Regions from separate parts of the Bradyrhizobium paxllaeri genome, predicted to be linked through region 2. Evidence: riboswitches for the same ligand, from Rfam matches in the RefSeq annotation. Region 2 holds a riboswitch; each other region holds the start of a gene.

What was found. A riboswitch is a leader RNA that binds a small molecule or an ion and turns the genes downstream of it on or off. The one in region 2 is predicted to bind cobalamin.
Region 1: linked by a shared signal. The riboswitch ahead of LMTR21_RS13405 (TonB-dependent receptor) and the one ahead of LMTR21_RS26325 (energy-coupling factor ABC transporter permease) in region 2 are both predicted to bind cobalamin.
Region 3: linked by a shared signal. The riboswitch ahead of LMTR21_RS13325 (DUF1636 domain-containing protein) and the one ahead of LMTR21_RS26325 (energy-coupling factor ABC transporter permease) in region 2 are both predicted to bind cobalamin.

Annotation. Positions count from the first base shown of each region.
Region 1 covers NZ_CP042968.1:2,854,900-2,864,640, forward strand. Annotated here, with positions in the region: gene LMTR21_RS13385 (CbtA family protein) at 1-110, opposite strand, end outside; gene LMTR21_RS13390 (CbtB domain-containing protein) at 117-302, opposite strand; gene LMTR21_RS13395 (hypothetical protein) at 359-634, opposite strand; gene LMTR21_RS13400 (PepSY domain-containing protein) at 675-2,120, opposite strand; gene LMTR21_RS13405 (TonB-dependent receptor) at 2,123-4,396, opposite strand; cobalamin riboswitch at 4,504-4,698, opposite strand; gene LMTR21_RS13410 (LLM class flavin-dependent oxidoreductase) at 4,778-5,800, opposite strand; gene LMTR21_RS13415 (amidohydrolase) at 5,973-7,121, shown strand; gene LMTR21_RS13420 (TonB-dependent receptor) at 7,453-9,741, shown strand, end outside.
Region 2 covers NZ_CP042968.1:5,522,078-5,531,818, reverse strand. Annotated here, with positions in the region: gene LMTR21_RS41185 (cobaltochelatase subunit CobN) at 45-482, shown strand; gene cobG (precorrin-3B synthase) at 479-1,642, shown strand; gene LMTR21_RS26370 (precorrin-8X methylmutase) at 1,642-2,271, shown strand; gene LMTR21_RS26365 (precorrin-2 C(20)-methyltransferase) at 2,274-3,005, shown strand; gene cobJ (precorrin-3B C(17)-methyltransferase) at 3,002-3,736, shown strand; gene LMTR21_RS26355 (cobalt-precorrin-6A reductase) at 3,712-4,461, opposite strand; gene LMTR21_RS26350 (bifunctional cobalt-precorrin-7 (C(5))-methyltransferase/cobalt-precorrin-6B (C(15))-methyltransferase) at 4,460-5,641, shown strand; gene LMTR21_RS26345 (cobalamin biosynthesis protein) at 5,638-6,006, shown strand; gene cobM (precorrin-4 C(11)-methyltransferase) at 6,003-6,785, shown strand; partial or broken gene LMTR21_RS26335 (nucleotide-binding protein) at 6,785-6,919, shown strand; cobalamin riboswitch at 7,228-7,446, shown strand; gene LMTR21_RS26325 (energy-coupling factor ABC transporter permease) at 7,484-8,161, shown strand; gene cobF (precorrin-6A synthase (deacetylating)) at 8,213-8,962, shown strand; partial or broken gene cobT (nicotinate-nucleotide--dimethylbenzimidazole phosphoribosyltransferase) at 8,919-9,741, shown strand, end outside.
Region 3 covers NZ_CP042968.1:2,831,375-2,841,115, forward strand. Annotated here, with positions in the region: gene LMTR21_RS13285 (pilus assembly protein TadG-related protein) at 1-856, shown strand, start outside; gene LMTR21_RS13290 (TadE family protein) at 805-1,272, shown strand; gene LMTR21_RS13295 (type II and III secretion system protein family protein) at 1,743-3,365, shown strand; gene LMTR21_RS13300 (hypothetical protein) at 3,380-3,778, shown strand; gene LMTR21_RS13305 (tetratricopeptide repeat protein) at 3,861-4,397, shown strand; gene LMTR21_RS13310 (hypothetical protein) at 4,431-5,369, opposite strand; gene bluB (5,6-dimethylbenzimidazole synthase) at 5,527-6,231, opposite strand; gene LMTR21_RS13320 (cobyrinic acid a,c-diamide synthase CobB) at 6,231-7,559, opposite strand; cobalamin riboswitch at 7,785-7,975, shown strand; gene LMTR21_RS13325 (DUF1636 domain-containing protein) at 8,086-8,538, shown strand; gene cobU (bifunctional adenosylcobinamide kinase/adenosylcobinamide-phosphate guanylyltransferase) at 8,535-9,053, shown strand; gene cobW (cobalamin biosynthesis protein CobW) at 9,073-9,741, shown strand, end outside.

The DNA of each region.
Region 1 (9,741 bases), 2.7 Mb from region 2:
GCTTTGAGGATCAGCGGGACGGTGCTGAAGTATTGCAGGACCGTGACCGCGGCACCGCCGATCAGTCCGCTCAAGACCGCGGAAAAGACAATCGAACGAAAAACCGACATCGCAGATCAGTGGCAGGGAAACGCATTCGAATGACGGACGTCATGCGCGGCGTTGTGGACGGCATCGATATGGGAAAAACCGACGAAGCCGACGATGAAGAGACCGAGAGCCATGGCAAGAGCAGCCTGGTAGACCACGCTCAGGTCATGACTGGGGATCGGCAAGCTGGCGGCGGTACGAGTCTGTTGCATGTCGGTTCTCCCAGGTAATAGGCGTTTCTAGCTGAAGCGAATGTCTTCCGCGACCCCTAATTGCCCATTTGTTCGATGATGTCGCGGCTGGTCAGGTGAAAATTGGCCTCGTGCGCAATTGCACTTCGCGCAATTTTGGCTCTCGCCGCGGCACGGAAGGCACGTTCCTGGTCGCGAAAGAAGGCCAGACAATCGTCAGGCTCCGGAAAAAACTGCAGCAGCGTTCGAAAGGCGAGCCGATGCACCATGCAGAAGCCGCGATGGTTGTCCGGCTCGAACGCCAAAGCGTCGATATCATCTCGCCAGCAAACTGCATTGTCGCTTTGATGCAAACGGTAACTCCGGAGTTTCGCCCAGCGGAGCGGGGTAACTTCAAGCGCGCAGATAGCGCCAACCGATAACGACGCCGCTCACCGAGACGATAGTGCCGAGGATCGACAGCAGCCACACTACAATGTCCCAAGCCGGGTGAAACGTCAGCAACAGTTGAAAATCGAAGCTGTGCAGTGCGTTGAACAGCCAGCGATATGTGCGCCGGTTGCTGTCCACGCGGCCGATAATATCGCCGGTGACCGGGCTGATGTGAAACCATGTCCTTGCGTCATCATCAAACACCGCACGCAACACCGGCAATTCGCGGTGGTTATGATGTGAATACCAATAAGCGTCGTATTCCTTCAGGATCAATCGCTCCGAGATGCGGGCGTGCGGCAGCAGTTTTTCTGCGGCAGCCCAGAGGCGATCCTGCGGAAGTCTTGCAAGTTCGCCCGACGTCACGTCCAGTGGCGTCTGCGTGCCATCACGCGATGCGACGATCATCATTGGACTGCCATCGAGCCAGACGAAGCGCGCTTCAACCGTGTGGAGCCGCGGCGTTGGCAGCTTCGCCGCAATGGTCGGTGCATCATGGCCGGCATAGCGTTGCAGCATCTCGCGCGCCGTGTTGCGCCCGGCAAAATATTCGCCGGGATTAAGCGAAAGCCAGCCGGAGAACATCCAGGTCAGCATGAAGATGCCGGCAATCAGGCCGGTGATGTGGTGCCATGCCATCCAGCCGCGATATGGCGTGATCCTGTCGCTCGAATACCGTTGCTTCAAGCGCACGCGCAGGATGCCGATCCAGATGCCGGTGACGCCGACGATCAGGCAGATGCCGGAGATCCACAGCACCACCAGCCGCCACAGCGACCCGTCCTTGCGCAGCACGGTCGGATAGATCCAGTGCGGGATCGAACCGAGCCAGTTCCAGACGCGTTCGGTGCGGCTGGTGTCGAGCGCGATCTCGCCGGACCGCGAGGAGACATAGAGCTTGGTGCCGGCATCGTCGCCGAGCGCAATCAGATAAAGCGGTCGCAGCGGATCGTAACGGGCCGTCACGCTCCATTGGTCGCGATCGACGATCTCTTCCAGCAGCGGTGTTTTGCTCGCGGGGTGATATTGCGCGACCGCCAGCGCCTGTCCCTCGGAGACGCTGGTGATGGCGCGGCCATCGACTGCAGAGATCACTTGCCGTGTGCCGTCCCAGGCAGTCATTCGATATACGGGCTCGTCGGCCAGCATCGAAAGCCGGAGATCGCGCGGATAGCGGGTGGCGCCAGCCTTCTTCATGGCCTCGTCCGGCGACAGCGCCACCTTCTTCCATTGGATATCAGGAAGCGCTGCCAGCCTTTCCTTGTCGGAAAGGCCGGGAAACGCGACATACATCATCACCACGCCGGAAATGAACCACATGGCGAAGAACAGGCAGGTGACGATGCCGACCCAGCGGTGGCCGATATAGAGCCACCGCCGGAGTGTGCGTTTCAGGGTGCGTGACACGCTCAGAACTTCACGTTGACGGCGAGCTGGGCCGTGCGGGGCATTCCGAGCAGCCATTGCGTGGTGCCGCCCGACGTCGTGTAGACCTCATCGAAAAGGTTGTAGACGCGGAACGACACGGTGGTGTTGAGATCCGGCTTCCACTGCACACCGGCGTTGACGATGTTGTAGGCCGGGCGCGTCATCGTGTTCGCATTGTCTGCAAAGGTCTTGCCGACGATCTGCACGCCGGCATAGGCCGACCAGTTCGGTGCAAAGGCCCAGGTCGCCCAGATATTGGAAACGTTCTGCGGCACATTGACCGGCACGTTGCCGGCATAGTTCACGGCTAGGCCGCCGACCGACTGCACGAAGTCGTCATACCTCGCGCGCAGGAAGGCCGTGTTGGCATCGATTCGCCAGCCATGGTCGAGCGCGAAGCCGACCGATGCTTCGACACCGCGCGACGATTGCTGGCCGACCTGGACGGTCACCGTTGGGTTGTTGGGATCGCGCGCGAGCAAATTGTTCTTCACGATCTCATAGCCGGCCAGAGTCCATTCGCCCCGGCCGCCCCAGAACGATTGCTTGACGCCGACCTCGATCTGCTTGCCGGTGGCCAGGTTGAAATTCCTGTTTGCGGCGGACAGCGAGATGATCCCTCCGACCGGATCGACCGCGGTGGAATATTGGCCATAAAAAGCGAGATCCTTGACGGGCGTATAGACCGCACCCGCGCGCCAGGTCGTCGAGGAGAACGACTTTTCGAAGCTGTTGGCAGGTACGACATAGTCGATGCGCGTGACTGTCGGCTCATCCTGGCGGATGCCGGCAATCAGGGATAGTTGTTCGGTGACCGACAGCCTGTTCTCGGCAAACAGCGCATACTGGTTGGTCACGCTGCCAAAGCCGGGAACCGTGGGGTTCGGGCTGTTGAATACGCCTGGAACGAAGTTGTGCGGGTTGACGGATGACGCGCCGCCATAAGGCGAATTGTTGGTATGGGTAAAATTGATGCTGTTGACGTCAAAGCCTGCAAGGAACTCATTGACCATGCCAAGGACATGTCCGCGGAATTTCGCATCCATGCGATTGCCGACCTGCTGCTGATCGTGAAAAATCTCGATGTAACTGCTTCGATTGATCAGGCCGGTGGCGGGATTGTAGGCGTAACTTTCGACGTCCTTCCAGTGTCGCTTGGAGTTCAGATAGTAGAGTGTGTTCTGGATCGAGATGCCATCAGCGACCTGCCATTCGGTCTTCACCTGGTTCCAGCTATCCTGGTAGCGGATGTGGCTGTCGCTGACGTTGTAATTCTTGAAACGTAGCTGCTCATCGAGCTTGCCGTTGATCAGGGGCGTGCTGAAGTAACGCGACGGATTGCGATCACCATAGTCGGTAGACAGCGTCCAGGTGACGTCTTCGTTCTGCTTGATCTGGACCACGGCGTGAAGTGCGACATTCGAGGTGTTGTCACGATCGACCCAGCCGTCCGACATGTTGCCGGAGGCGGTGATCCGATAGGCGACGTCCTTGCTGACCGGACCGCCGCTATCCACGGCAATTCGCCGCGTCAGGTTGCTGTCCAGCGAGACCTCGGCCTGGTTGCGAGGGACCCACAATGGCAGTTTCGAAACCACATTGATGGCGCCGCCGACCGCGCCTGCGCCATACATCACCGACGCAGGGCCGCGCAGCACCTCGATGCGTTCGGTCGACCAGGTGTCGAACGGAAACGTCACCGTGCCGGCGCCGATATAAAGCTGGGTGCCGTCATACAGCGTCATCACAGACCCGAGGCCGGTGAAGCCGCGGGTATTGAACGAGACGCCGCCATTGCCGGGCGCCGGGCTCGCGGTGAAACCGGTGGCGTTTTGCGTCACCGCGTCGAGGATATTCTGCTGGCCGCGCTCGGCGATGGTTTCGGACGAGATCACCTCCACGCTGGCTGGTGTCTGCAGCCGCGTCAGGCCGAGCCGGCTGCCAGCCGTGCTGGTGCCGGTGAGGTTGAGCGTCGGTGCGGCGAAGGCCGGACCTGTCGGTGTGGCGACCGGTGTACCGGTGTTGGCGGCCACGCTGCGTTGCTGGCGAAGACGCGCGGCGTGGTTGGCATTGCCGCGTCGGACGCTGCGGGCATTCGGCGGCGTTGCCGAGGGCTGCACGACCACGGGGTCGAGCGTTTGGGTCGGCCTTCCGGATTGGGCCCAGCCATCGGCGGGAAAAAGCAGGCAGGAGAATGTAATCGAACCGAGAAGCGCGCGGCGGTGCCGCGGCGCGAAGATAGCATGGGAATTCATCAGTATGGCTCGCGATAACGTGGCACGTCACCGCGAACCAGTTTGGCCGCTGCCTCGAGGAGACGACGGCTCAACACCCACCAGAACACCCCGCCCAATGTGCTCGCGTGTGACCACGACTAACGGCAGGTCTCCTGGCTCGCGGGTCGTTACCCATCGCCGCCTTCCCAGGCCTGCAGGCCCAGTGGCATTTGGCGAAGGCTCACCGCTTACAGTTGCGGGGGCAGCCACGGCGTTGGGGAGACCCCGCACCGTATTCCCTTTTGATCTCCCGAAGGAGAACCGTCGCAATCACCATAATTTCATCTGGAAAGGGCTGTCAATCGCGCGCCTCCCCACGGCTGCAAAATCCGCGTGGCGCTTACTCTATAAGAGAGCGGCTCAACGCCATCCCAAGGCGGGTGCGACGTGAGTGAGAATTGCCTCGATGACATGGGCGTTGTACGCGACCCCGAGTTGATTGGGAACGGTCAGGAGGAGGGTATCGGCTTCGGCAATCGCCTCGTCCGTTTTTAGTTGCTCGATCAGCGCATCCGGCTCGGCAGCGTAACTGCGCCCGAAAATGGCCCGCGTCCTTTCGTCGATGAAACCGACTTGGTCTTCACCTTCGCCGCCGCGACCGAAATACGCGCGATCGCGGTCGTTCACGAGCGCGATGATGCTGCGGCTGACCGAGATCCGCGGCTCCCGTGCATGGCCGGCCTCTTTCCAGGCCGCACGGTAGGCCCGAATCTGAGCGGCCTGCTGGATGTGGAAGGCTTCTCCGGTCTCGTCGCTCTTGAGTGTCGAACTCTGCAAATTCATGCCGAGCTTTGCCGCCCAAATTGCCGTGGCATTCGAGCCGGCGCCCCACCAGATCCGCTCGCGAAGGCCTTCGGAATGCGGCTCGAGGCGCAGCAGCCCGGGCGGGTTGGGAAACATGGGCCGGGGATTGGGTTGCGCGAAACCCCGGCCGCGCAAGAGGTCGAGGAAGACTTCTGCGTGGCGCCGCCCCATGTCGGCATCGCTTTCGCCATCGGTCGGCTGAAAGCCGAAATACCGCCAGCCATCGATCACCTGCTCGGGCGATCCTCTGCTGATGCCGAGCTGCAGACGTTGGCCCGAGATGAGATCGGCCGCGCCGGCATCTTCCGCCATGTAGAGCGGGTTCTCATAGCGCATGTCGATCACGGCGGTGCCAATCTCGATTCGGCTGGTCTTCGCGCCGACCGCAGCCAATAGGGGGAAGGGGGAGGCGAGCTGGCGGGCAAAGTGATGGACGCGAAAATAGGCGCCGTCCGCGCCCAACTGCTCGGCCGCAACGGCCAGGTCGATCGACTGCAGGAGCGTGTCCGCGGCCGTGCGCGTCTGCGATTGCGGAGAACCGGTCCAATGACCAAAGGAGAGAAATCCGATCTTTTTCATACGGGCAGTCCGTCTTCACGAATGGCTTCAACCGCCTTGCAGGAGGCGATCCTTGATCCCCGACGCTGCGCCAGCTCAAGGAAACATCTGAATGTATGTTGCCTCCCCGATCATGTAATCATCGATGCGCAAGTCTGGTCTGTTTCGCCAAACACAATATCAAGAGCTGTCCATGTTCCTGACTGAACACGATCTGACCGAACTGATGGCATGGCGCCGGGAACTTCACCGTAAGCCTGAATTATCGGGACAGGAAGAAAAGACCGCGGCGACCGTGCAAGCGCTGCTCCATGCAGCCGGCGCCGACAAGGTAGTTGCAGGGCTCGGCGGCCATGGCGTGCTCGGAATCTATGAAGGGGACGTGCCCGGCCCGACCATCATGCTTCGAGCCGAGCTCGATGGATTGCCGATTCAGGAGACCTCGGAGCTGGCGTATCGGTCATTGGTGCCGGGCAAGGCGCATCTCTGCGGCCATGACGGACACATGACCATTCTGGCGGCGGTCGCGCGGTGCCTGGGCCGGCAACGGCCGAAGCGGGGGCGGGCCATGCTGCTGTTCCAGCCGGCTGAAGAGGACGGCTCTGGCGCCGCGGCGGTCCTTGCCGATGCGAAGTTCGATGAAGTGCGGCCCGATTTTGTTTTCTCGCTGCATAATCTTCCGGGTCTGCCGGTTGGGCAGGTTTCGATTGCCGAAGGTCTGGTCAATTGCGCCTCGCGCGGAATGCAGATCGTTCTGACCGGGCGAACCGCACACGCCTCCAGCCCCGAGTTCGGCGTTTCGCCGCAACGGGCCATCGCAACGCTATTGAGCGAAATCACCGCGTTGGGGCGGGGTGGCGCGCTGGATGAAGCGTTCTCGATGGTGACGGTCACCCATGCGAGGCTGGGCGAGCCGGCATTCGGCATCTCGCCCGGTCAGGCCGAACTCTGGGTGACGCTGAGGACGCTGACCGATTCGACGATGGAGCTGATACGTCAGCAGGCGGAAGATCTGGTGCAGCGCGTGGCGGCGCGCGAGGGGCTGCAGGTCAGAATCACCTATCGCGACGTTTTCAGTCACTGCCTGAACAATGCGGAGGCCGTTGCGCATCTCAGAAGCGCGCTCGATGCAGAAGGCGTGCGTCATTCCACGCAAGGCCTTCCGATGCGGGGATCCGAGGACTTCGGACGATTCAACTCGCGGTCGAGGGCCGCGATGTTCTTCCTTGGCGCAGGGGAGCAGCATCCTAGCCTGCACGAGCCGAACTATGATTTTCCCGATCAGCTCATTGAAACTGGTGCGAGGGTCTTCATGCGGACTCTGCGCAACCTGTTGGATTGAAAAGGTTTGAGCGCATGCAAGGCGGCAATGATGATGCCATCCGGTGTCGCGTTTGATGGTCGTGTCAGAAATTAGAACTGATCAAAATTAGAAAGATTCAAAACAGGATGGCGCGCGTCGAATCGTACGAACGAAATTCGTTCATTGGAGCGTGGGTTCGAAAACATTCGCGCGGGAATTTAGAACTATTAGAAAGTGCGGTGTTGCTCTATCGCCACTGATGCAAGCCGCTGTGCGTGCGCAGCATCACCTTAGATAGCTTCTACTCGCTGTTTCCACTTCGGTAGCTAGAACGAGCAGGGACCTGCTTGTGGGCTTTTGGGGTGGAAGTATGACGTATGAAGTCGCTGCCAGAAATGTTGTGCGCGCTGTTTCGCTGGGAGCGGTAAGCTATCTCGCGCTTTCATTGAATGTTTCGACCGGCCAGCAGGCGTTCGCGCAGACTTTGCCGCCTGTGACGGTGGATGCTCCCGACAAGCCCAGAGCGCGGCAGACGACTCAGAGATCGCAAACGTCCACATCACGCGTGCAGCGGCGCGTCGCTGCGCCTGCGCCTCGCCGGGTGGAGCCGGTGCCATATGTGACGCCTTCGACCGGAACGCTTGGTTCGCCACCGGCTCCGTATGCAGGAGGGCAGGTCGCGACGGGAGGGAGCCTCGGACTCCTGGGCAATCGCAGCGTCATGGATACGCCCTTCAATCAGACCAACTATACCGCGCAATTGATACAGAACCAGCAGGCGCGGACGATCCGCGACGTCCTGATGAACGATCCTTCAGTTCGCGTCATCCAGGCGGCGGGTGGCGGCGCCGATAGTCTGTTTGTTCGCGGTTTTTATCTCGACAGCGGCGATTACGGGCTGAACGGCCTGTACGGAATCGCGCCGTATTACTCTATCGGGGCGAATTTCATCGAGCGCGTCGAAGTCCTGAAAGGACCGAGCGCTGTGCTCAACGGCATGACCACTGGCGGTACCGGTGTTGCGAGCGGTGGTGCCGTCGGCGGCAGCGTTAATCTCATCACCAAGCATGCTCCTGACGTCGACATTACGCAGCTGACGAGCACCTATGTTTCCAGGTCGCAGTTCGGCGGGAATATCGACGTCAGCCGGCGCTATGGCGAACACAAGGAGTGGGGGGTCCGGCTGAACAGCACCTACTCGAACGGCAGTACGCCGTGGAACCGTCAGACCGACGAATTCGGCAACGTTGTTCTCGGCCTTGACTATCGGGGCGAGAACGCGCGCGTGGCGGTCGATCTCGGCTACCAGGCCGACAATCTGAATCCGCCCATGCGTTTCTTTAATATACCTACGACAACAACGCTCATTCCGCCGCCACCGAAGGCTGGAACGAATTTCCAGGTTCCGTGGGCCTATTACGCGCCGACGGACTTCTTCTCGACCGTAAAAGGCGAGGTCGATGTCAACGACTGGGTAACCGCCTATGCGTCGTTTGGTTATCACGACAGCAACATCAACTATGCCTATCCTTCGCCCAACATCTCCAATGTCGCGCCGGGCGCACTGACGTCCCCTCCGGGGGTGTTCCAGTTGGGAGGCCTGTGGTCGCGTCCGTTTGCCGGCAAGGAGACTTTCGAGACGCTCGCGGGTGAGACCGGCATTCGCGCAAACGTGGACACCGGTCCCGTCAATCACGCGGTCAATGTGAACTACTCCATCAACGACCGAACCTATAACCAGAAGGTCTGGACGCGTTCGAACAATGCTCTAACCGACATTATTTTCTGGAACCTCTACACCGAGCCGACCAACATTCCCAAGCCCAACTTCACGACATTGTCCGCGAGCCAGTTGACCAATGTGAATATCTCAAGCGTGGGCGTTTCCGACACCATGTCGATGTTCAACAAGCGTGTTCAGCTGACGGTCGGCGTTCGTCGTCAGACGGCCGGAAGTGAGGTAACGAATTATCTCACGCCCGCTCTAAGCAGGCCGGAAACGGATTCTTCCGTATGGACCCCGGCCTATGCCTTGGTGGTGAAGCCGGTCGAGAACATCTCGCTGTACGCAAACTATATCGAAGGACTGCAAACGCCGCATGTCGTGGGTAGCGGGTTCGCCAATATCGGGACCGTGTTTCCGCCCGGTCAGACCAAGCAGGCCGAAGCGGGTGTGAAGATCGATACGGGCCGCCTGACGACGACCATGAGTGTGTTCGATATTACGCAGCCAAGCATTATCGCGGTAGGCAACGTCCAGGTTCTTAATGGCCAGCAGCGCAATCGCGGTGTCGAACTCAACGTGTTCGGCGAGATCACGCCTGCAATCCGGTTGCTCGGTGGCCTGGCCTTGATCGATGGCAAACAGGTCAAGACGGCCAACAATGGCGCGACAGACGGCAGGACTGCGGTCGGCGTTCCAGCGGTCACCGCCAACATCGGTGCTGAGTGGGATACGCCGTTTATGCGTGACCTGACGCTCACGGGAAGGATCGTTTATACCAGTTCGCAGTATGTCAACGTAACCAACACCCTCACGCTTCCGGAATGGACGAGGGTCGATATCGGGGCGCGATACACGTTTACGTCGCCCTGGAACGGCAAGCCGATCGTGGTGCGCGCCAATATCGAGAACGTTTTCAACGAAGCCTACTGGGCA
Region 2 (9,741 bases):
CCGATTACCATGAAACGGATCTGCTGCTCGCCGCAGACTATGCCGTGCATGAGGCGGGCCTTGCGGCCGCGGCGGCGCGCCTCGGCGCGGCCACACCATCGCTCTACCACCTACGCGACACATCCCGATCAGCCGCGTGCTCGCTCGTTGACCGAGGAAATTTCGCGCGTTGTGCGTGCGCGTGCGGCCAACCGAAATGGATGTCCGGCATGATGCGCCACGGCTTTCAGGGCGCGGCGGAAATCGCTGCCACGCTAGAGCATATGGCCAGCTTTGCACATCTTGCCGATGCGGTGCCCACGCATCTCTTCGATCTCTATTACGACGCGATGCTTGGCAGCGACAACGTGCGCACTTTCATGGCGCGCGAGAATCCGGCGGCGCTTGCGGCGATCGAGACTTGCTTCACCCGTTTGAATCAAGCTTCGCCCTGGAGGACACGGCGCAATTCGATTGCGGCCGCGCTGCGGGAGGCTTCATGAGCGCTGTTGCGATCAAGGGCTGGTGCCCCAGCGCCTTACGGCCGATGCGGTCGGGAGATGGGCTCGTGGTTCGCATCCGGCCGCACGGTGGCCGGCTGGCTCCGAAGCAGGCAGCGGGAATTGCGGCGCTGTCCAAGCGCTACGGCAACGGCCTGATCGATCTGACCAGCCGGGGCAACCTGCAAATCAGGGGTGTCAGTGATCAAGGTCATCGGCCCTTGATCGAGGAACTCTCACGGCTGCACTTGCTCGATCCCGATGCGGAGTCGGAAGCGCGGCGCAACATCCTTGTCACGCCCTTCTGGAGCGCCAGTGACGATACCTGTTTTCTCGCAGCAGAACTTGAACACGGGCTTGTGATGGGACCGCCCGGCCTGCCGACCAAATTCGGCTTCGCCGTTGATTGCAGCACAGAGCCCGCGCTGGCCGGCGCCTCCGCCGACATCCGCATCGAGCGCAGCACCGCGGGAGAGCTGATCGTGCGTGCCGACGGTGCGGAGCATGGTCGTCCCGTCTCGCGGACAGGAGCGGTAAGCGTTGCGCTCGCGCTTGCCGAGTGGTTCGTCGACTCGGGCGGAGCCAGGGAGGGGAGAGGGCGAATGAAAGCGCATGTCGGGGCTGGCGCAAAACTGCCCGACGCGCTTCGTAGCAACGTCAAGCCGGCTTGCATGATCGCGGAGCCGCGTCCCGGACTTTATCCGCAAGGCGCGATGGTCGCTGCGGCTTTCGGACAGCTGACACATGCCGCTCTCAGCCATCTTGCCGGATGCTCGCAAGGATTACGGATGACGCCCTGGCGCATGATTATGGCGGAAGGATTGCGCGAAATGCCCCACTGCGAGGGCCTCGTCACCCAAGCGGACGATCCGATCCTGCGCGTCATCGCCTGCAGCGGTGCGCCCGCCTGCTGTGAGGCGCATTCCGATACTCGTGCACTTGCAGCGTCGCTTGCGTCGCATATTGCCGCGGACGAGAGGCTTCACGTCTCTGGCTGTGCCAAAGGCTGTGCCCATTCGGGGACTGCTGCGCTCACCCTTGTTGCGACCCGCGAGGGATTTGATGTCATCCGCAGCGGCTCAACGCGGGATACGTCTAGCCAGCGTGGAGTAAGCGCAGGCCGAATGATCGCGGATCCTTCCGTTCTAACGGGATCGCCCTGATGACGCACGTCTATGAAACCGATGGTGCAACGATCTACCGTCAATCCTTCGCCACCATTCGCGCGGAGGCGAACCTTGAGCGATTTTCCGCCGACGAGGAGCCGGTGGTCGTGCGGATGGTCCATGCCGCCGGCATGGTGAGTCTCGAATCCTGCATCCGCTTCACGCCCGGCATGGCGCGCATCGCGCGGGCTGCGCTGCAGAACGCCGCGCCTATCCTCTGCGACGCACGCATGGTGTCGGGGGGAATTACCCGTGCGCGCCTGCCGGCCGGCAACGCCATCATCTGTACGCTTGACGATCCTAAGGTTCCCTCCCTCGCGCAATCCATGCGCAATACCCGCTCAGCCGCAGCGCTGGAATTGTGGAGGCCGCATCTGGACGGCGCGATCGTCGCTATCGGCAATGCGCCGACCGCGCTATTTCACCTGCTCAACATGCTGGAGGATCGCAACTGTCCAAGACCTGCAGCGATCATCGGTTGTCCGGTCGGCTTTGTCGGCGCGGCTGAAGCCAAGGTTGCGCTGATGGCTGACCAGCCTGCGCCGGCGCTGACGGTCGAGGGGCGCCTTGGCGGCTCCGCAATCACGGTCGCCGCCGTGAACGCGCTGGCGAGCCGGAACGAATAGCTATGGGGCGCATCATCTGTTGCGGCCTCGGGCCAGGAAATCCGGACCTCATGAGCGTGCGCGCCGATCGTGAGGTCCGTGCGGCCAAGCACGTAGCCTATTTCCGGAAGAAAGGGCGGGCCGGCCAGGCGCGCCGCATCGTCGATGGACTACTGGCAAAGGACGTCTGCGAGTATCCGATGGAGTATCCGGTCACTACGGAGATCGCCTTCGATAGTCCGGAATATGTTGGCCTCCTTACCGGCTTTTACGACGAGTGGGCGGAGCGTCTTGCGCGGATCGCCCGCGCGGCCGACATCGTCGTTCTCTGCGAGGGCGATCCCTACTTCTACGGTTCCTTCATGCACCTCCGTGCACGTCTGCAGCGCCGCGTCGAGATCGAGGTGATCGCCGGCATTCCCGGCATGGCTGGCTGCTGGAATTCGGTCGGCCTGCCGATCGCCCTCGGCGACGACGTGATGACGGTACTGATGGGTACGCTGTCGGAACACGAGCTCGAGCAACGCGCGCGCAATTCCGATGCGCTCGTCATCATGAAGACCGGTCGCAATCTGAAGAAGGTGCGCCGCGCGCTTGCCGCCGCCGGCCGCCTTGGCGAGGCATGGCTGATCGAACGCGGCACTATGCCGGCCGAGCGCGTCGCGCGGCTGAAGGACGTGGACGAGACCGAGTGCCCCTATTTCGCGGTCGTGCTCGTGCATGGGCGGGGACGCCGGATAGAGGCGGCCGAATGACGGGCATATTGACGATCGCGGGACTTGGGCCGGGCGACCAGGCGCTAGTCACGCCGGAAGTCTCCGCCGCGCTCGCCGCCGCGACCGACGTCGTGGGCTATGCGCCCTACGTCGCGCGAGTAGCCCCGCGTGAAGGACTTACGCTGCATCCATCAGACAATCGCATGGAGTTGCAGCGCGCAAGCGATGCATTGCAGCTGGCATCGGAAGGACGCCGTGTTGTCATGGTTTCTTCGGGAGACCCAGGTGTTTTCGCCATGGCAGCGGCTGTGTTCGAAGCACTTGAAGTCTCGCCTCAATGGCATGGGCTTGCAATCCGCGTTATGCCCGGCGTGACTGCAATGCTGACAGCCGCCGCGCGCGCCGGCGCGCCACTCGGCCACGATTTTTGCGCGATCAATCTCTCCGATAATCTGAAGCCGTGGTCGATGATCGAGAAACGCTTGCGGCTTGCCTCCGAAGCCGACTTTGCGATCGCGATGTACAATCCGCGCTCAGTGAGCCGGCCCGAGGGTTTTGAACGCGCGCTCTCGGTGCTGAAGGAGGCAGGTTGCGGCGAGCGCCTCGTGATCTTCGCCCATGCGGTCAGCACGGTCGCGGAGCGAATTGAAACCGTGATGCTGCGCGAGGCACGGCCCGAGATGGCCGACATGCGAACCCTTGTCATCGTCGGTAATTCGGCAACGCGCCGCGTCGGCCGCTGGGTCTATGCACCGAGGCATGCCCGATGACGGAGCCATTGCATGACCTCCGCCACGCTTTCGACTCGGGGCCTGTCAGGCAATTCGGGCCGCTTGAGCATCACGACGGGAAGGCCGAGCTCGCGCGCGGCGTCGATCTTGGCGCGCGCGCCCGCTCCACCGGAGTTGCGGGCAACAACCCATTCGATGCCGCGCGCACGCATCATCTCCAATTCGCCGGCGAGGGTGAACGGTCCGCGCGACACGATGACATCGACGTCCGGAAACGGCAGTGGTCTATCGGGAGGATCGACAAACCGCAAAGTGTAGGCGTGCTGCGGCCTGGCGCTGAAAGCTGCGATGTGCTGCCGTCCGATCGCAAGAAATACCCGCGCGCAGTTGTTCGGCAATGCTGCCGCAGCGGAGGAGATATCCGCGGCCTCGATCCAGGTGTCGCCGGTCCCTTTTGCCCAGGGCGCGCGCTCGAGCGCGATCAGCGGTGTTCCGGTCGTCTCGCACGCTGCAACCGCATTACGGCTCATTTCGGCCGCGAAGGGATGGGTTGCATCGACAAGGTGCGTTATTCCCTCGCGCCGAATGAACTCGGCAAGGCCATTCACGCCGCCGAACCCTCCGATGCGGGTCGGCAGCGGCTGGTTCGCGGGGGCGCGGGTGCGACCTCCATAGGAATAGATCGCATCACACCCCGCGCGCGCCACAGCGTCTGCGAGCAGATTGGCATCGCTTGTTCCGCCCAGAATGAGGGCGCGCATCATGCATGATCCCTGGCTGACGGTAATCGGCATTGGCGAAGATGGCCTTGCCGGCCTCTCGGATGCAAGCCGAAAGGCGCTTGCGGAAGCCGAGACGGTGTTTGGCGGCGAACGGCATCTCGCGCTGGCAGGGATTGCCGACCGCGGCCGTCCCTGGCCGGCGCCGTTCGAGACAGATTGCGTGCTGGCCTGCCGCGGTCGTCCGACGGTGGTGCTGGCCTCGGGCGATCCGTCCTGGTACGGCGTAGGAGCTAGTCTCGCGGAACGGCTCAGCAAGAGCGAATGGATTGCGCATCCCGCGCCCTCGACATTCTCGCTTGCCTCGGCGCGGCTCGGATGGCGGCTTGAATCTGTCGTCTGTCTTGGAATCCACGCGGCGCCATTTGAACGCCTGGTGCCGCATCTGACACATGGAGCACGCATCATTTGTCTCGTGCGCGACGGCAAGGCGCCCGGCGATCTGGCCAAATGGTTGACGGCGCGCGGCTGGGGCGATTCACGGCTGTGGACGCTCACCGCGCTCGGCGGTCCCCGCGAATCCGTGGCGCAATATCGGGCCGACAGCTACGCCGCAGATGGCGGCGCGGGGCCGGTGGCAATTGCGCTGGAAACCAATGGACCGCACGGCGTTCCGCGCAGCTCCGGCCTTTCGGACGCGCTCTTCGTGCATGACGGCCAGATCACCAAGCGGCCGATGCGCGCGCTCGCGCTTTCGACGCTGGCGCCGAGATCCGGCGACAGATTATGGGACATTGGCGCCGGTTCAGGTTCGATCTCGGTAGAATGGGCTCTCTGTGGGGGCACGGCGATCGCCATCGAAGCGCGGTCTAATCGCGTAGCGAATATCCGCAGCAACGCGGCAACCTTCGGTCTGACGCATCGGATCGCCATCGTTGAGGGAATAGCGCCTGATATCCTCTCACGCCTTGAGACACCGCAAGCCGTCTTCATCGGCGGAGGGCTCGACGCTAGGATGTTCGATTCGGTGTGGTCGCGCATTGAGCCGAGAGCAAGGTTGGTTGCGCATGCCGTCACGCTGGAGACCGAGGCGCTACTCTCGGACCTTCATCAACGCCACGGTGGCGAGTTGATGCGAATCGAGATTGCGCATGCGGGTCACCTCGGCCGCTACCGCTCCTGGGAAGCGGTGCGGCCGGTCGTGCAATGGAGTGCAGTCAAGTGAAGGTCGCAGGTCTGGGGTTCAAGCGGGAGGTCACACTGGCTGCGCTGCGCGAAGCTCTCGCCGCAGCGGGCGGTCCTGAAGATCTCGCGGCGGTTGCAACCGTCAGCGACAAGGCCGAAACCGCCGCGCTCAAATTGCTGGCGCGCGAACTCACCGTGCCGATCCGGCCTGTTTCGGCCGATGTCCTGGCCGGCATTGCCACGCCCACACAGTCAGAATCCATCAAGGCGAAGTTCGGTACGGGCTCCGTCGCCGAAGCCGCAGCGCTTGCGGTCGCCGGCCGTGGTGCGCGCCTCGTTTCGACGCGGGCCGTCTCGCAGGATCGGACGGCGACCGCAGCGATCGCGGAAGGAGACGCCGAATGACGGTGCACTTCATCGGCGCCGGACCGGGAGCAGCTGATCTGCTCACCTTGCGCGGTCGCGATCTGATCGCCGCCTGTGCGGTCTGCCTCTATGCCGGCTCTCTCGTACCCGAGGGCGTTCTTGCCCATTGCCCAAAGGATGCACGGATCGTGAACACCGCGCCGCTGTCGCTCGACGACATCATGTCGGAGATCGTCACCGCACATCATGAGGGCAAGGACGTCGCACGGCTACATTCCGGGGATCTCTCGATCTGGTCGGCGATGGGCGAGCAATTGCGCCGCCTGCGCGCGCTTCAAATCTCCTATTCAATCACGCCGGGCGTGCCGGCCTTTTCCGCCGCCGCGGCCGCGATCGAGGCCGAGCTCACGCTACCGGATCTTGTGCAATCGGTCGTGCTGACACGGATGCCGGGCCGGGCGAGCGCGATGTCGCAAGGCGAGAAGCTCACCACCTTCGCCGCGACCGGTGCGGTGCTCGCCATCCATCTCTCGATCCATCTGCTTTCCACGGTGATTGATGAGCTGACGCCGCACTACGGAGGAGACTGCCCGGTTGCAATAGTCTGGCGCGCAAGCTGGCCGGATCAGCGCATCGTCCGCGCCACGCTCGGTACCTTGGACTCTGCTGTAAGCACCGAGCTCGAGCGCACAGCCGTTATTCTGGTTGGCCGCACACTGGGTTCGGAAGATTTCGGAGAGAGCCGACTGTATGCCGTCGACTATGACCGCCGATATCGGCCGATCGGGCCGACGCCGCGCTTTCCGGAAGGCTCGTGATGACGGCGAGCCTTGTCATCTCCGCGCCTGCATCCGGGGTCGGCAAGACGATGCTGATGCTGGCGTTGGCGGGCGCCTATCGCGATCGCGGGCTGAAGGTCCAGTGCTTCAAGAGCGGGCCCGATTATATCGATGCGCGGCACTTGCCGATCCGGAATCAACGACCGGGTTTTATATGAGGAAGCGACACATTCCCGGCGCTCGCGGCAAAACTGATCGAGCACGGTATGGCTGCCGACACGCCGGCGCTATTTGCAAGTCTCTTGGCCACGCGGAGGAGCGGATTGTCCGCACCACGATTGCGAAGCTCGTAGAGCAGCTAACGCAAACCGGCGCCGCAACGACGGCGCCGATCATTCTTTTCGGCACGCTGGCGGGAGAGACTCGATGATGACGCTGTCGCCCGATCTCGCGAGCCCCTTGACGTCTCCTCGTCGGAAGGAGCACACAGAGCAGGCATGGTGCTCGAAGCGGCGCAAAGCGCCAGAGCATAATTCGGAACGGGGAAGGGCGGACCTGAATGCGGCGCCCAAAGCCCGGCCGCCCCCGCGACTGTAAGCGGTGAGGGGCTCCGATCCGCCACTGGGCCATCAGGCCTGGGAAGGCCGGGGACCCGTTTCGAACCGCGAGCCAGGAGACCGGCCCTGCAGTTTTTAACGCTAACGCCGTCGGGTGTGACGGCAGAAGGGACTTAAGTCATGCATATCGAACCAGGTATCGTTACGGGCGCCAAGCTCGTGCTGAGTTATGCGACCGGTGCCGTTGCCGCCGGCTGCGCCTTCAAGCTCGTGGTCGAAACCGTGCGCGCGCAGGGGATTGTTTCGCTGGCGGTGCGCACCGTCGCAACAACGGTCCTGGTCTTCTCGTTCTTCGAACTCCTGCCGCATTTCCGGGTCGGGGTCTCGGAGGTGCATTTCATTCTCGGCTCGACGCTGTTTCTCCTGTTCGGCGCAGCGCCAGCCGCGTTCGGGTTGGCGCTTGGTCTTCTGCTGCAGGGGCTGTTCTTCGTGCCGACCGACCTGCCGCAGTATGGTATGAACGTGACGACGCTGCTGGTGCCCTTGTTTGCGATCCAGGCGCTGGCTGGGCGGATCATTCCTCGCAACACCGCCTATGTTGACCTGCAGTATCGGCAGGCACTTGCGCTTTCGACCGCCTATCAATCCGGCATCGTGGGGTGGGTCGCCTTCTGGGCGCTGTATGGTGCGGGCTTTGCGGCCGACAACCTCGCCTCCATCGCGTCTTTCGCCGCTTCTTACGCGCTCGTCGTGGTCATTGAACCGCTGGCCGATCTGACCGTGTTGGCACTGGCGAAATCGCTGCGAGGTGTGACTGCCGATGGTCTTGTTACCTATCGGCTTCACAACGGCGCCTGAAGATGACGTACGGGCGGTCGCAAGCCGCGGCCGCCCCCGTTTCATAACGTGATGCTGACACTCTCCCTGATAGGCATTGGCTGCGGCGATCCCGAGCAGCTCACGCTTGGGGCGATCCGCGCGATCAATGCGGCTGACTTGGTGCTGATTCCGCGCAAGGGCCCGGTGAAGTCCGATCTCGCCGACCTGCGCCGGCTGATTTGCGCGCAAGCCCTGACGAACAGCCGCACGCGCGTTGCTGAGTTCGACGTGCCCGTTCGCGACACTGCGCAGGAGAGCTACCGCAAGGGAGTGGAGGAATGGCACGACGCCGTCGCCGTGACCTGGTCCCGCGCAATTGCGGCGCATCTCGGTGATGACGGGCGCGTTGCCCTGCTGATCTGGGGCGATCCTTCGCTATACGACTCGAGCCTGCGGATCGCACAAAGGCTTGATCCGTTGCCGATAATCGAGGTCGTCCCGGGCATCACGTCGATCCAGGCGCTTTGCGCCGCACATTCACTGCCGCTGAACGACATTGGGGAGCCTTTTCTCGTCACCACCGGACGGCGGCTGCGCGAATGCGGTTGGCCATCCGGCGCCGACACGGTGGTCGTCATGCTCGATGGCGGCGCCGCGTTCCAGTGGCTCGATCCGAACGGACTACATATCTGGTGGGGCGCCTATCTCGGGATGCCCCGGCAAATCACCATGTCAGGTGCGCTCGCAGAAGTGGGGCCAATCATCGTCGCCGCCCGACAGGAAGCACGCGCCAAGCATGGCTGGATCATGGATAGCTACATCCTCAAGCGCGTGTCGTAGCACTCGTGCGAAGGCTGCTGGCATTTTGAACAATCACCAAGGGCAGGACGACATGCTACCCGAGTGCGTCTATCACGAGTGCCCGGGCGTTTCGACTGCCCATCGTGATGGCGCCCTTGCCCGTCAGGCCGAGCTCACCAAGCCGACCGGTGCGCTGGGTCGCCTCGAGCACCTCGCGATCGACCTGGCCGGTCCGCAACAAACCGAACGGCCTCGAGCCGAGCGCGTGCCGATCATCGTCTTTGCAGGGGATCACGGGATCGTCGCGCAGGGCGTATCGGCCTATCCTCAGGAAGTTACGATGGCGATGATGTAGAATTTCGCGTCAGGCGGTGCAGCAATTTCGGTTCTCGCGCGCGAACTGGGCTTAAGTCTGGAGATCGTCGATGCCGGAACGCTCGCCGAACAGCCCATCCCGGGAGTCGCGACAGACAAGCCGCGCCGCGGCAGCCGGAATTTCAGCAAGGAAGCGGCGCTCAAGTTGGGGAGGTCGCCTTCGCCTTCGACGGCGGCAAGCGCGCGGTCGCGCGCGGCCTCAGCGGAGCCAGATCTTCTGATCCTTGGTGACATGGGTATCGGCAACACCACGACTTCTGCGGCAGTTGCCGCCGCCCTGCTTGGCATCGGCGCCGAGCAGGTGGCCGGCAATGGCACCGGGATCGATGCCGACAGCCGTGCGCGCAAGGCGCACCTGATTGATGCAGCGCTGGCTCGTCATGCCCTTACAAGACCAGGAACTTCTGCCGAGCGGATCCTGTGTGCGGTAGGCGGTCTCGAAA
Region 3 (9,741 bases), 2.7 Mb from region 2:
ACTTGGACCTGATCCGAACGCAGGGAACGGGGCGCTTAAAATTGCTGGTAACACCAGCAGCAACGGAACGGGTTGCCCGATCATGTCGGATGCGAGTGTCCAGTTTGCCAGCACTCCCTCTTTCAGCGGTTCAGGATGGGCTGTCTTGGGTGCAACTGGCTGTAGTCCAAACAGCACCTGCGCCAGTCCCGGCGTAACGCACAACTACTTTATGCCTCCTGCGCTGGACCCACTTCAGGGGCTGCAGAGTGCGTCGTTCAACACGAGGACCGGCGATACCTCAGCCAATAGTACAAAGGTGACGTGCCCCGCCGTCAACCCCGTCACTAGACTACCATATCCCAACGGCAGCAAGTGTTATAACCTCCCGCCCAACGACAGCAGCGGCGCGTATACTGGGAACTTTAACTGGGGCACCCAGGACTATGTAACGTTTACTGGGTCAGGAACCTATTTTTTCTATAATGCATCAATAAATATGACGGGCGCAACCGTCACGGGAACAGCTGTAAACATTGTGTTGCTCGGAAATTCGAGCCTCACGATCAATGGCGGGACGGTCACTCTCTCCGCTCTTACCAGCAACCCGACATACCCTGCGCTGAGTGGGGTTCTGATTGACGATCAAACAACCGCTAGTGTCAACATTGGCGGCAACGGCGTGATTAAGCTTGCGGGCGCGATGTACTTTCCCAAAGCAGATGTGTCGTTTGGTGGGAACACTCAACCTGCCAATACGACCTGCTCGACTGTGATCGCCAAGACACTCAACCTCAGCGGTGGCTCGTACCTGAGCACGGATGGATGTGCTTCGACCACCGTCGCTTACACCCAAGTCGTCGCTTTGGTGCAATGATGAGAAAGCTCGACAATCGCGGTGTCGCGGCCTTCGAATTCATCCTTGTCTTCGTGTCGCTTTTCACATTGATCTTCGCCATCTTCGATCTCGGACGCTACGCCATCACGATGCAGTCCTTGCGGAAGCTCGCGAGTGCCGGCGCGCGGGCGGTCATGATCAACTGCTACACGCCTGCCTTGCTCCAGAGCCCGCCTCAGTCGCCGTCCGGCTGCACCGGCGATCCCATGCCCACTACCGACAAGCAAAACGCGGCGCCGTTCCTGTACTTCGGCGGTCTCACGCCGACGCTGAACGTGGCGTCCAGCGGCAACAATTTGACGGTTACAGCTTCTCAAGCCGGCTTCGCGATGCTGATGCCGATATGGGGCACAGCACTCAATGCGCCGAGCGCTTCCACAACCATCCCCTTCTAATCGGCATCGTTCTGGAGTGCGTGCGGTAAGCGTTGGCGGAGTTTGGCACGACTGTCTGGAACGATGTGCCCGCATCGGTCGGGGAACCTTTGGCAAGGCTAGCTGTCGAGAGCAGAGAGGTAGGGAGTTAGGGGAACCGCAATGCACGCAAGCGGGCATAGCAGTGGTGCCTTGGCAACATTCAAAAGTTTTCTCCGTTGTTGCACAGGCCGATAGAGGTCTCTCCTTGCCAACGATGCAGATGAGGGGATGATGATTTTAGTGCCGCATTCGCGGCGAAGACTTGGCCTCTGTGAGGCGGCGCTGAGTTTGTGGCGTGAGGCCGGTGTGCACAAGGACAAGGAATTCGGGCGTAACGATTTATATTGGAACAGCTTGTAAGCTCTACGACCTGGTGTGCCGGGAGAGTTTTGGGACGCCGATGCCGTAAATTTACGGGAACGGAAGTGGATTGCGGCGAGGGGGATCGAATGAGGGGCGGTCGCGTTTTTGGTGGCGCGCGAGGGAGGCTTTTCGCCTCGAGCGCAATAGTTCTTGGCGCTGCGCTTGCCTTGTTTGATTCCGCTGACCAGGCGGGGGCTGCAGAGCGGCGGAGTTCCGGCGGCGGCGTCTTCGTCAGCGAAATGAGCGACGTCCAGCGCGTCAAGGTCACCGTCAACAAGTCGCGCACCTTCAGGGTCGATACGCCTTTTTCAACGATTGTCGCGGGCTCGCCCGACATCGTCGACGTGAAGTCCTTGAGCGATCACCTGATCTACATTCAGGGCAAGCAGACCGGCACCACCAACGTCATCCTGTTCGATTCGTCGATGAGGCAGATTGGCATCCTCGATGTCGAGGTCGCGATCGATACCGGAAATCTTCAGCAGAACATCCGGACCAGCACCGGCATGCGGGGAATTCGCGTCTCGGCCTCCGAGGGGCAGGTGGTGCTAAGTGGAACCGCGACCGACGCGGTTACGGCGGAGCGAGCGATGGCGATCGCCACCAGCACCGTTGCGAAAGGGGGCGTCGTCGTCAACGCGATGAGCGTCGCGGCGCCGCAACAGGTGATGCTGGAGGTGCGGTTTCTCGAGGTCAATCGCGAGGCGGGCCGCGACCTCGGCATGAACCTTTATGCGGGCAATGCGAGTGGCTCGAACCTCGCAAATTCCGGTCTCGGCAGTAGAAGTACCGTCAATGGCGCAATAGTCCCCGGCAGTGGTCGCGTACCACAACCAAATGTGGGGCCACCTGCAGGGACCTTACCCTTGCTTGGAACCGTAGGTACGCTGGCCAGTGGAGCTGTGCCGTTTGGTAACCTACTCACCAGCGTACTGAGAACGAGCAGCGGCGCCTCGGTCGACCTGCTGGTGTCTGCACTGGAAACCAAGGGCCTCTTGCGCCGGTTGGCGGAGCCCAACTTAATGGCGCTATCGGGCGATGCCGCGCGCTTCCTGGCCGGCGGTGAATTTCCAGTGCCAGTCGCCTCCACGGCGATCGCGGGCGCATTGCCGACTGTTACTATCGAATTCAAGAAGTTCGGTGTCGAATTGGCCTTCGTGCCCACCGTTCTCTCTCGCGGCGTGATCAACCTTCGGGTTGAGCCAACGGTCAGCGAACTTGATTTCCAGAATGCTGTGACGATCGCGGGAACGACCATCCCGGCACTATCGCGGCGTGATGCACGCACCACGGTCGAGTTGCGCGACGGCCAGAGTTTTGCCATCGCCGGCTTGCTGCAGACCCGCAACCGGCAGGATGTTTCTCAACTGCCCTGGATTGGCTCGGTGCCGGTGCTCGGAACGCTGTTCCGCAGCTCGTCTTACCAGCAGCAGGAAACGGACCTCGTCATTATCGTGACGCCGCGACTGGTCGCGCCGGCGGCCCCCGGCCAGGCACTGGCGTCGCCGCTCGACTCGCGGCTGCCGGCCAACGATGTCGACTTCTTCCTCAATGGCCAGATGGAAGTGCGCAAGCGCTACAACGACTACGTCAATTCAGGTGGCGAGGTTAAGGGACCTTATGGTCACATCATCGCGCCCGAGGTCACCGCGACGATTCCGGTACCGGCCCCCGTTGCAAACCAGCCGGTCGTGAAGACGCTCAACTGAGGAGGAAGCGAGAGATGACCATCAGGTATCTGGCTCTGTTCGCGCCCATCCTGCTCGGGGGATGTTACGGACTGTACGGTCATGACGAAGTGGACCGCTACTTCCAGCGTTCCGACACCGTCACGATGACAGCCGGCGATGCCAAGCAGGTCAACGCCGTCACCCATACTATCCATCCGTGGCCGCGAAATGTCGGCGATCGCAGGATCGCGTACGACGCCCGGCGCGTGGGCGCCGCCGTGACACGCTATGGCAACACGAAACAGCCGGTGGATCAGCTTCCCGACATTGGCGATGCGACGAAACAAATGGGCGTGCGGACTGCCCCAACCCAGAACGTCAACATAGAAGGATTGGGGGCTGGATCGACTGCTGGCGTATCAGTGCCGGTTGGTGGCGCGGCGAATAGGTAACTGGTTTTGGTAAGTAAAGTTAGCGGTGATTTTTTACGAACGGTGCAGTGAGTCTGCTGGGCCGCGCGGGGGACGAAGGTTTATGCGGCGTCTGATTTTAGTGCTGGCCTGCTGCTGGTCGGGGATAGTCCTTGGCGGGTGTGACTACACGGTCAGGGAGGCCGCGATCGTGGCGCCCGTGGATCCGCCAGGCGGAGACCCCGTACAGGAGCCGACCGACGTCAAATATTATCCTTCGGATGAGCCGGTGCGACTGGGGCTGGAGCATTTCAACCGCGGCAGCTACGGAATCGCCAATCGCTATTTCAGGGATGCTGTCGAGAAATCGCCGAAGGACGTGACGGCCTGGATTGGGCTCGCGGCGAGCTATGATCGGATACGTCGCTTTGATCTCGCCGATCAGGCGTATGCGCAAGCGATCCGGCTGGGCGGCGAAACCGTTCAAGTCCTCAATGATCAGGGATATTCGTACATGCTGCGCGGTAATCTGAATGCGGCGCGGCGAAAGTTCGAGAAGGCTTATTCGCTCGATCCGACCAACCCGGTGATTGCCAATAACCTTGAGCTTCTCAACGGCAGCCGGCGATTCATTGAAAGGCCGCCGAATAATCAGCCATAGACCTTGCCGGTCACTTTTAAGAATTTAGACGATCTAGTAGGGCGGCAACACCGCGTCGGCCTTTTGACTGTCTCGCTTAACGATGATGATCGCCCCGTTTCGGATGGCGAATCGTGCGCCGACCAATTTGGGCACCTTCTCCGTTAGCGATGACGGCAGCGGGATTGTCCCTCCCGTAACGGGATCGCCGACGTTAACGGCTGCTGCCGCCGGGCCCGTAAACGGCGCCGGCTTGATGTATTCACGGATCAACTGAACTTCTTCGCGCGAAAACGCGAGCGACGGCTGCTGGGACAGATTTTGCGCCAGGGCCTTGCTCTTTTCGGCGGCAGCCTTGATCTCCGCCTCCCTGGTTTTCTCTGCCAGATCAAATCTCGCCAGCCGTTCCCTTGAGGAAAGCAGTTCCTTTTGGAGCGAGGCAATTTCAGTTTTCAGGGATTTGATTTGAGTGAATGCCACCACCGCGCCGGCGCAGATTACAATGACGAGCAGGGTCAGGAGCGCAAAGGCTCCGACGCCAATTCCCGCAGTTCTGCGCGGAGCCGTTGTATTCGGTGCATCCCGCACCAGATGACCGCGCCAGATGCCGCTCAGCCGCTCGAGCCTTGCGGCGATTGCCTTGAGGAGGCGGCGTGGAGCGTCTCGCGTGGGCGGTTGCAACCCGAAGCGAGCACTCCGCGTCAGGAAAGCAGGCGCATCCGCGGCGCGATCGGGAATGCAAGGCGCGTTACCGGCTTCCAGCGTGCTCAATAGCGAGCGGCCGGCATCAGTGATCTGTAGTTCGTGACTTTCCAGGATCACCAGACCGGACTGAACGATGTCGATATCGCCAAGTGGTGAGAACTCTTCCGTCGCCTGGGCCTGATCTTCGTTCGCGACAAGGACTGCAACCTCGCGCGTGACTTCCTCAAGTGTCGCACGCCCGTCGGGGCGTTGAGCCAGCACCGTCAGGATCGCCAACTTGAAGTGCATGCTAGCCCTCGCCATCCGCGAAACGGCTGAGTCCGGCCTCCGGCGGCGTTCAGCAATCTCGCCGTCGTGGAATCGAGCATATCATGCAACGTCAAGATTCGCGATTGCCGACGCATTTTGCCGCAGTTGGAGCAGACTGCGGCAGGCATTTACCCCTTCATCGCGTAATGACAGTCCGTCCCGCGGCTGTGCGATCCTGCCAGCCATGCCTGACGAGTTCTGGATCGATGTGTTCTTCTTCCGGCCACCCGACACACAGATAGGCCATGAATTTCCAGTCCTCGGGAACTTGCAAGGCTTTTGCAACATGCGCCGGGTCAAGGATTGAAACCCAGCCGACTCCAAGCCCAACAGACCGGGCCGCAAGCCAGAACGTCGCGAGCATTGCAGCGACCGAATATTCGAGCGTCAGCGGCATGGTGCGGCGCCCGAGATTAGCCCCTTGATCCGTGCTCTGATCGCAAAACACGGCAAACTGCACGGGCGCGACCTGCAGCCCTTCCAGTTTAAGCCGTGCGTAAGCGATTGCATGGTCCGCTTCATAAGAGGCAAGCGCCTCCGCGTTGCAACGCGCGAAGTCCTCCCGGATTTTGTCTCTTGCGTCTTTGCTTTCGACGTTCACCCATCTCCAGGGTTGGCTGTTGCCGACAGAGGGAGCAAGTTGCATGAGGTCCAGCAAGGCATCGATCGTCTCTGCCTTGACCGTGTCAGCGCGGAAGCGTCTCACGTCACGGCGCCACGCGACAAGCTGCGCAAATTGCGCCTGAAATAGTTCATCGAAAACCGGCGGAATCGACGTCGAAAGGTTTGCACCGGCGAGTGGCTCGCGGCTTGCTGTGCTTTGCTGGTCAGGGTGGGGCATCAGGATTCCGCGATGATGTGAAAGAAGCTGCCGGTCACCTGGCCACGGCGGCTTCCCGTGGGCGCGAAATCGCTGCCGTAAGCGTCGGCGACAAAGGCGAACGGCTCGTCCGCGCCATGAGCAGTGACCTCAGCATAATGGAATTCATGTCCCTTCAGCTTCGTTCCCGCGGGCCCGAGACACCCGGAGGCTGCAAGGCGCGCTTCCCTGTAGCCGAGATGCATTTTCGGTTTGGACAAGCTCGTTTGAACGCCGAGAAGTCCCGCCATTGGATAGGTTGTTCCCGCCGCGTCGGTCAGGGTTTCGCCCAGGATCATGTAGCCGCCGCATTCGCCGTGAACGGGCTTGGTGGCCGCGAAGTGTCGCAGCCCCTCAAGAAAACGGCTCGCCGATGCAATTTGCGCGGCGTGAAGCTCCGGATATCCCCCCGGCAGCCAGCAAATATCGCAGTCAGCTGGCGGAAGCTCATCAGCGAGCGGCGAGAATGTTTGTATTTCCGCGCCGCTGTTACGCCATCCATCCAGGATGTGACGATATGTAAAAGAAAACGCCTCGTCGTGAGCGATCGCGATGCGCTGTCCCGGCGGCTGCAGCGCTGCCGCGTATGTGCCGGTCTGCGAGGGAAGAAATTCTTCCGCGCATCCGAAGAGCTCGTCCATCTGCACGTGTTGGGCCACGAACTCCGCCATCGCGTCCAGTTTGCTTTCCAGCTCCGGAGTTTCGCCGGCCTGTACCAATCCCAAATGGCGCTCCGGCAACGCCATGCCGTCGGATTTTGGCAGGCTGCCCAGGATGGGAATCGCAAGTCTGGAAATTCCATCACTTACCAGGCGAAGATGCCTTTCACTGGCAACGCGGTTCAGAACGATGCCCGCGATCTTCACCCGTTCATCAAAGGTCATAAACCCCTTTGCGATTGCGCCCGCAGATTGCGATTGCGCGCTGACATCGAGCACGAGCACCACGGGAAGGTCGAGCGCAGCAGCCACATCCGCGGATGAGCCGCTTCGACCGGGTTGAACGGGAACGCCATCGAACAAGCCCATGGACGCTTCACAGATCAGCAGATCGCTGTCCTTCGCAGCTTCGGTTGCAAGCTGTGCGATAAGGCCAGGTTTCATCGCCCAGCTATCGAGACTGACGCCAGGCTGGCCGCAAGCTGCACCATGAAAGGCCGCGTCGATATAGTCCGGTCCGCATTTTGCGCCGGCCACGCGAACTCCACGTCTTCGGAAAGCCCGGAGAAGTCCGATCGTCAAAGTAGTCTTGCCGCTGCCGGATCGAGGAGCAGCTATCATGAGACCGCGCGGAGGAGGGGCAGCTATCATTCTACGCGCCGATCACCGAGCGCCGCTTGCGACGGACGAATATGCCTGCGATCGCGGCGGCTTCGCCCTGCGGTCGATCCGTGCGCAAGGCACATCCGCAAGTATTTGATTATACTTTGGAAAGTTTCGGCGGCGGCGTTGGACATCAGGTTCTTTCTTGTCAATGCGGTACCTGACGCAACTCTGCGGACGGGTCAACCGCCGTTGACCGGAGCATCTTCGGCGGTTAGCGTCATCGGCGATGGTCCTTCCGCCAGGAAGGTGAAAAGGGAAGCCGGTGCGAGAAACCTCAACGCCGGCGCTGCCCCCGCAACTGTAAGCGACGAGCCCGCGCCGGTGCCACTGGGAAATCCCGGGAAGGCGGCTACGGGCAGTGACTCGCGAGCCAGGAGACCTGCCATCACGAACTGTGCTTTGGAGGCGTCTGGGCGGGGTGCACCGGACGGGAGCGAGCCCGATGGCGCCGTTTGCCGTCGCGCGCGACCCAACAAAGCTCGCGGCCGCAAGGCCATGATACGAGCAGATGATGGATCGCGACAGCGCTACTCAACCCGCTGGTCAAGCCTTGATCGAACAGCCGCAGGCCAACCTGCCTGACGGGCCCGTCGTCGTGAGTGTTTGCATCACCTGCAAGACTGCGGATGGCGGTGCTGTGGTCGGCCCGGAGATGTACGCCGCGGTGCAAGCCGCGATCGGGAAGGACGACGCCAACGTTGCCGTCCGCGCGGTGCAATGCCTCAGCGTTTGCAAGCGCCCGGCGACGGTAGCGGTCACGAGTCCCGACGGATACACATTCCTGTTTGGCGATCTGCAGACCGAAAGCGGCACGGCGGCGCTGGTATCTTTCGTGCAATCCTACCAAAAAGCCGATTTCGGTCTGGTCCCCTGGCGGGAACGCGCCGAGGTGCTGCGAAAGGGCATGGTGGCACGGGTGCCTCCCATCCGTTGGTCACCGGACGACGGACGCGCACCGAAATGACGGGTCTGGCTACTACCTTGGTGCTGGGTGGCGCCCGCTCCGGCAAATCCGCGTTTGCCGAATCGCTCGTAAGCGCCAGCACGCTGGCGAAGGTCTATGTCGCGACGGCTACCGCCGGCGACGAGGAGATGAAGAGCCGGATTGCGTTGCATCGCGCCCGCCGCGGCGAGGGCTGGATCACCATTGAAGAGCCGCTGGCGCTGGTCGACGCGTTGATGCGCGAGGCGACGCGCAATCGCGTCGTGCTGGTAGACTGTCTCACTCTGTGGCTGTCAAACCTGATGTTCGCCGGGCGCGATCTAGAGGTCGAAGCCCGCCGTTTGACGCAATTTCTCGACGTCGCAAAGCATCCCGTCATTTTTGTCTCGAACGAAGTCGGTCTTGGGCTGGTGCCGGAAACGCCGCTCGGCCGGGCGTTTCGCGATGCGCAGGGGCGACTGAACCAGGCCGTCGCCGCAGCCGTTCCGCAAGTTGTGTTCATGGCAGCCGGACTTCCGCTCTGGCTCAAGCGCTAATCTCAAGGAGAGTGAAAATATGTTGCGTGTTCCGGTTACCGTGCTGACTGGGTTTCTTGGCGCTGGTAAGACCACCTTGCTGCGCTCGCTGCTGACCCAGGCGGATGGACGCCGCATCGCCGTCGTCGTCAATGAATTCGGTGACGCTGGTTTCGACGGCGGCCTCGTGGAAGAATGCGCAGCGAACGCCTGCGCGCCGGGTGACGTCATCGAACTTACCAATGGCTGCATCTGCTGCACGGTGGCGGATGACTTCATTCCGACAATGGAACTGCTGTTGGGGCGCGACAAGCCGCTCGATGCCATTGTCATCGAGACTTCAGGCCTGGCGTTGCCGCAACCCCTGCTGAAGGCATTCGCATGGCCGGCGGTGAAAACGCGCGCCACGGTTGACGGTGTCGTTACCGTCGTCGATGCGCTGGCGCTTTCGGAAGGTTGGGTTACGCTCGATGAGGACGCGGTCGCAGACCAGCGTGCCGCGGACGACTCGATCGATCATGACGACCCGATCGAGGAGGTGTTTGAAGATCAACTGGCCTGTGCCGACCTTGTCGTGCTCTCGAAGAGCGACCTGGTGTCATCCGTGGCGCTTGCCGATATTGAAACACGGTTGAAGGCTGCGCTCCGCCCGGGAGTCAATATCGTGCGTTCGACGGGCACATTGGCGCCCGCGGTGTTGATCGGAATG